Linked DNA regions of Methylacidimicrobium sp. AP8. The protein of the gene in region 1 interacts with the protein of each later gene in a pairwise test. Links are inferred from orthologs where the notes say so. Each region holds a gene or a part of one and is shown on either strand. Other genes may lie near its edges.

Evidence for each region. Proteins that work in one complex are often made in the same cells at the same time.
Region 2: the proteins of priA (region 1) and MTHMO_RS04945 interact in binary tests that used the Escherichia coli proteins (3 or more experiments, as listed by UniProt). The link is inferred for Methylacidimicrobium sp. AP8 from one-to-one orthologs.

What each region holds. Positions count from the first base shown.
Region 1 is NZ_LR797830.1:57,252-60,858, forward strand. What follows is about bases 337-3,329. They hold priA (primosomal protein N'), read left to right. Parts: upstream 337-677; coding sequence 678-2,981; downstream 2,982-3,329. Other genes in these bases: mnmE (tRNA uridine-5-carboxymethylaminomethyl(34) synthesis GTPase MnmE), read right to left, coding at 337-493; MTHMO_RS00250 (peroxiredoxin), read right to left, coding at 2,994-3,329. Also shown: more of mnmE, read right to left, coding at 1-336; more of MTHMO_RS00250, read right to left, coding at 3,330-3,551.
Region 2 is NZ_LR797830.1:1,084,739-1,087,470, forward strand. It holds MTHMO_RS04945 (single-stranded DNA-binding protein), read right to left. Parts: upstream 1,723-2,732; coding sequence 1,279-1,722; downstream 1-1,278. Other genes in the region: bamA (outer membrane protein assembly factor BamA), read right to left, coding at 1-589; rplI (50S ribosomal protein L9), read right to left, coding at 650-1,228; MTHMO_RS04950 (30S ribosomal protein S6), read right to left, coding at 1,737-2,054; pth (aminoacyl-tRNA hydrolase), read right to left, coding at 2,095-2,649. UniProt on the Escherichia coli protein: Plays an important role in DNA replication, recombination and repair. Binds to ssDNA and to an array of partner proteins to recruit them to their sites of action during DNA metabolism. Acts as a sliding platform that migrates on DNA via reptation.

The sequences.
Region 1 (3,607 bases):
TGAGCTCCAGAAGCTCGGCTCTGGCATCCGCCAGCTTACGGCCGAGCCTCCCCTCCTGCATCTGCTGAGCGACAACCAGGCTGCGAAGGCTGCCGGCATGAATGAGGTCTGCAATCGCCTCGGCCTGGGTCAGATCGAGCTTGCCGTGAAGGAAGGCGCGCTGGGTGAACTCTCCGGGAAGAGCCGCCCGGACGCCTCGGCTGAAATAGGCCGCCAGGATCCGGTCGACCAGCAGCGGATTCCCGTGGCAGGAGATTTCGACCATCTCTTCGCCCGTATACGAGCGGGGCTGCTGCCAGTAGAGAAGGACGACGTCGTCCAGCTTCTGCTCTCCGTCCCAGAGTTCCCGGTACCAAGCCTTTTGCGGGAGCCAGGAAACCGGCTTCCGCAGCAGAAGTTCGGTGATCCTCCGGGATTCCGGGCCGCTGATCCGAATCACGGCCAAGGCCGCCGGTGCGGCGGGAGTGGCGAGTGCCGCAATGGTATCGTTCATCGGTTGCCGCGCAAAGGCGGTGAATTCTCTTGCCGCGCGCGTCCGCTGCCCGCCGGGCGAAGAGGCTGGCCGCGGAAGAGGCCGGCGGCGCTCCATCCTCTGGTCCTGACCATACTCGTCCTGTCGGCGGGCGGCAAGCGGACCCTAAGAAGGAAGTTGGTGGGAGCTTTTCTGGCGGGATACGATGGCCGCGTCCCGAACCATGCCGAACGAGCTCTTGGAAGGAAAACGGCCCTCCGCCGCTCCTCGAGGTTCCATCGCCCGAGTTCTCTTGGAGAGAAAGCGGGATTGCCTGCTCGACTATGCCGTTCCCGAACGGCTCGCCGGCCGGGTTGAGATCGGTTCCCACGTTCGGGTTCCGTTGCGGCGGGCGGAGACCACGGGCTGGGTCATCGATTTTCCGGCCGAGCCCGCCGTCGAGGGATTGCGCGAGCTGGCCGGAATCTGCTCCGACGCTTTTCACCTCCCTGCTCCTCTCCTGCAACTCGCCGCGTGGGTCGCCGACTACTATTGCGCTCCTTTGGCCGCCTCTCTCGCTTGCATTCTGCCCGCTCCGGTCCGGCGGGCGCGCGCACAGGAGCGGTTGCGGGCCGTCTGCCTTGGCGAAGCGGACCCAGAAGCCCTCGAGCGGATCGGCTGCTCTCCGCGCGAAAAGGAGGCGTGGATGCGGCTGCGCGAGCTGGGATCTGCTTGGCTCTCCGAGCTCTGCACCGGCACGGGAATCGGGCCGCAAGTCTGGAATCGGCTCGCAAAGCGCGGACTCATCGACCTGCGGAAGGCGGAGCGACGGCGGCATCCGTTGGACGTCCCTCTTCAAAAAAACGAGGTCCTTCCGATCTTGACCGCGGATCAGGCGGCGGCGTTCGACTCCGTTCGGCGGGCGATTCGGGAGAACGCGTTCTCCGCGTTCCTTCTCTTCGGAGTTACCGGCAGCGGGAAGACGGAGATCTATCTGCGGTCGGTGGCGGAGGCGCTTGCCCAGGGGCGGTCCGCGCTGATTCTTGTTCCGGAGATCGCCTTGACCCCGCAACTCGCCGAGCAGGTGCAGAGCCGGTTCGGCGATCATCCCGGCAGGGTGGCGCTCTGGCATAGCCGGCTTTCCCCTGGAGAGAGGCACGACCAGTGGCGGGACGTTCGCTCCGGGCGTGCGCGCATCGTGCTCGGCGCGCGCTCCGCCGTTTTCGCTCCGTTGCGCGATCTCGGGCTCATCGTCGTCGACGAGGAGCACGAGCCCGCCTACAAGCAAAGGGAGACTCCGCGGTATCACGCGAGGGACGTCGCCGTAATGCGCGCCCGCCGGGAAGGGATTCCGGTAGTCCTGGGCTCCGCCTGCCCCTCGCTCGAGTCCTATGCCAACGCCCTTGCGGGCAAATACCGGCTCTTGGAGTTGAGCAGCCGCGTCCAGGACCGCGCCCTTCCTTGGGTCCGGATCGTCGATCTGCGCAGAAGAGGCAAACGGCGGAATCCGGCGGCCGACGCCAAGGAGACCAAGGAAGAAATCCCTTGGCTTTCCCGCGAACTCCGGGAAGAGCTGGGGAAGCGACTGGCGCGGGGGGAGCAAGCGATTCTCTACATTAACCGGCGGGGATATGCGCGGGTTCTCCAGTGCGCGGGGTGCGGCGCCGTCCGGGAGTGCCCGGATTGCAGCGTCGCCTTGACCTATCATCGCGCGGCCGGAAGGCTCCGTTGCCACTTCTGCGGCCACCACGAACCCTACCCCGAAGCATGCTCCGCCTGTTCCGGAAAGCGCTTCGACCTGCTCGGAACCGGAACCGAACGCGTCGTCGAGTCGGTCGAGCAAGCGTTCCCCTCGGCCCGGGTCTTGCGGATGGATTCGGATTCGATGTCCCGGAAGGGCTCCCTTTCGGAAGCCTTGGCGGCTTTTGCCGCCCGCCGCTTCGACATCCTGGTCGGCACCCAGATGGTCGCCAAAGGACTCCACTTTCCCGGGGTGACCCTGGTCGGGATCATCCAAATCGACGGGCTGCTGCACATGCCCGACTTCCGCTCGGCCGAACGCGCCTTCCAGCAGCTTGTCCAGGTCGCCGGCCGCTCCGGCCGCGGGGAAGAGCGAGGCGTCGTCTTGATCCAGACCCGCTGTCCGGTGCACCCGGCGATCCAGTTCGCCCGGCACCACGACTATCGCGGCTTCGCCGAGCAGGACCTGGAATTTCGGACGTCGCTCGGCTATCCGCCGGCGTTGCGCCTGATCCTCCTTACTTGGAAGGGCCTAAAAGAAGATCTGTGCCGGCGGACGGCGGAAATCGAGGCTGCGGAGATCCGGCGAAGGCTTGAAGGATCCGCGGAAGTCGGCCCGGTGGTGCCCGCCCCGATCGCCCGGCTTCAGGGCGCCTTCCGCTTTCAACTCCTTCTTAAGACATCGCGGATCGCCGAGGCCGCCCGCCGCCTTAAGCAGTGGCTAGGGGAACGCGGCCGCCGGAAGGAGGCCGACCTCATCGTGGATGTCGATCCGGTCGAGTTCCTGTAGCCTGCCGGTTGCTCAGGCGGCCGCCGGCCTGAGGAACTCTTCTCCCTTCCGCCAGTTGCAGGGGCAGAGCTCGCCCGATTGCAAGGCGTCGAGCACCCGCAGCACCTCCTCCGGGTTGCGTCCGATCGAAAGGTCGTTGACCGAAACGAACCGGATGACGTTCTCCGGGTCGACGATGAAGGTCGCCCGGAGCGCGACCCCCTCCTTCCGATCGAGGATGCCGAGCGCGCTCGAGAGCTCCCGCTTGATATCGGCGAGCATGGGAAAAGGAATATCCTTCAGCTCCGGGTGGTGGAGCCGCCAGTTGAGGTGGACGAACTCGCTGTCGATCGAGACGCCGTAAAGGACGGCGTGGCGCTCGGCGAACTCCTTCATCAGCTTGCCGAATGCGACCAGTTCGGTCGGGCAGACGAATGTGAAATCCTTCGGCCAGAAAAAGAGGACCTTCCATTTGCCGCTGTGCGTCTGGTCGGAAATCTCGGTGAATGCCGTGTCGAGCTTCAGGCCTTCCGGCCCCCCTTGGACGGCTTTCAGGGTAAACTTGGGAAACGGATCGCCCACTGTCAGCATGCTGGCATCTCCTTTGCGTCTCTTTTGGTTTAGGGTGTTGTGCTTTAGGACATAAC
Region 2 (2,732 bases), 1.0 Mb from region 1 along the record:
GCCCGACGGTGGTGTGCATGTTGGAGAGGATCATGCTCCGGTTGACCGACTTCGGCCCCACGTAGACAACCTCGATCTCCTTGACGGGCGGACCGGGCGCCTGCGCCCCGGACGCGCTGGGCGGGGCGACGACCTTCTTCGGCCGATGCTTCTTCGGCGCGGCGGGAGCTGGGGAGGGCTGTTCCTCCGCAGGGGCTGCCGGCTGCGCCGCCGGCGGGGAGGGCGCCTCGGAGGGAAGAGGCGGTGGGGCGAGTCGCGGTGCGGTGGGAACGACGGGTTCCGGCGCCGGCGACTCCGCCGGCGCAGGACCGGCCGCTTGCGCTTCGCTCGCGGTGGCAGCCGGCACCGGAGGCTGATCGAGGAGCGCCGGAGGCGTTTTCGGGGCGCTATCCAGGGGGGAAATCGCCTGGGCCCCTGTGCCCGCGCTGCCTTGGGACGAAGAAGCGCTGGTCTCTTCCCCTTCCGTCGCGGAGCCTGCCGGATGCGCTTCGTATTCCCACAGCCAGAAGGCGAGGCCCAGGATAAACGGGGTAAGCGCCGATGCCCGACCGCGGAGCCACCGAAGCGGAAACCCTGTTGATCGCTTCACGAGTGGGTGCTTTGGGTCCGGATGGACGGGCAAGCCCTTCGTTTCCGAATCAAGGGCTGCTTACGCGGCGGTGCCGGGCGAGGGATGTTCCTTCTCGGACGAGGGCACGATCTTGGTTTTCCTCGATGAGGGCTTCTTCGGCGCGTCGGATTTCGCTTTAGCCTCTTTGCGCTTGGGTTTGTCGGTCGGCGCGACGAGCTCGACGGAGAGCTGTGCGGTCACATCGGGATGGAGGTCGACCGGTAGGGTGTAGGCCCGCAGCTCCTTTAGAGGACGATCCAAACGGATCTTCTTCCGATCGATTTCGATCCCTTCCTCCCGCAGACGGTCTGCGATATGCTGCGCAGTGACCGCGCCGAAAACCTTTTCCTGCTCTTCGCCGCCCGAGGCGAGCGTGAAGACAAGCTTGAGCTTTTGCAGGCGGGATGCCAACTCCTGCGCGGCTTGGAACTCGGCGGCTTCTCGCTCGGCCCGGCGCTTCCGCAAAAGCTCGATATGGCGTTTGGTCGCCATCGTCGCGATCGTCGCCATGCGCTTGGGCAACAAAAAATTGCGCGCGTAACCGCTTTTGACCTTCACGAGGTCGCCCTCCGCTCCCAATCCGTCGATTCTCGTGTGCAGAACCACTTCTACCAGCATGCTATTTCTCCGTTGTTCGCCCTGGAAAATTCGTTCGCCGGCCACCGGGTTCAGAACGGGACGTCGTCAGCCTCGGGCATGCTTTCTTCCGTAGGCCGGGCTGCCTCTCCCGTTTCGCGAGGCCGTTCGGATTCTTCGCCGGGAGGATGGCTTCCGGCCGGTCTGCCCCGACCGAGGAACTGGACCCGCTCCGCCCGAACCCGAATGCGGTTTCGCTTCTCTCCTTCTTTCGTTTCCCACTGGTCGAACTGGAGCCTTCCTTCGACCAAGACCGGCGAACCTCGGTGCAGGTACTCCTTGGCCGTTTCCGCCTGCCGTCCCCAAGTCACCACGTCGATGAAGCAGGTTTCTTCCTTCACCTGCCCGTCAGGACTGCGGATCGTCGTGTTGACCGCCAGCGAGAGATCTCCGACCGCGGTTCCCTTGGGGGTATACCGCACCTCGGGATCCCGGGTTAAATTGCCGATCAGAAAGACGCGATTGAGGTCAGCCACAGGAACTCCTTGGTCTAGGCGGTGGATGGGGCGGGCTCCGGAGCCCGCTTTCTGCGAAGATAGAACTGCCGGAAGAGGAAGGGGTGGGCTTTTTGTGCTTCGGCTAAAGCGGCGATGCGGTCCGGCGCCAGCGAAAACGTTAGGTTGACGTAATAGCCGAACTCGATCCGGTGCGCGATCCGCTCGAAGCGCCGCCGATCCATTTTCTGGCACCCGAGCAGCTCGCCTCCTTCGGCGCGGAGAGTCTTCTCGAGAACTTCGATGGCTTCCTTCACGCTCTCGTCCTTCCCCTGCACATTCAGGATATACAATCCGTCATAAATTGCTTTCATGATCGTTCCGAACGCCTTTCTTCGCGAACGGTGTGATGGGTTACGAGTTAAACCGGCTCATCGCTACCGCAATGCCACCCTCCTGGCAACACTCAAATGCATCGACGGCCCTCTCGATCATCTGGCCGAGCAGCGGCAGCTCTTCCTCCCGGAATCGGGCGAGGACGAAATCCGCCAAGTCGATGCCTGGAGGGAGCGGGCCGATTCCGCAGCGCAGCCTGCTGAAGCTCTCCGTCCCGATGGCGGAGGCCACGGAAATCAGCCCGCGGTGGCCGCCGGAAGAGCCGGCCGCGCGCAAGCGCACCTTGCCCAGCGGAAGGGCGACATCATCAACAATAACGATGATCTCCTCCGGTTTCTTTCCTAATCTTTTTAGGATCTTACGCACGACCACCCCACTTTCGTTCATATAGCAGGTCGGGGCGATCAAGAGCGCGTCCTTGTCCTGGGCGACAAAGGCGGGTGCCCAACGCTCCGGCCGCCACGAAAGCCGGCGGCGCTGGGCGATGGCCTCGACCACCATAAGACCCACGTTGTGCCGCGTGCCGGCGTACTCCGGACCCGGGTTGCCCAACCCGAAAACAAGAGAAAACATTGTCCCGCATCCCCGGGTCGGTGGCGAAAACCCGGGCGGGAGGGCACACCGACCGGGGGCTCCACCCGTACCCTTCCTCGGAC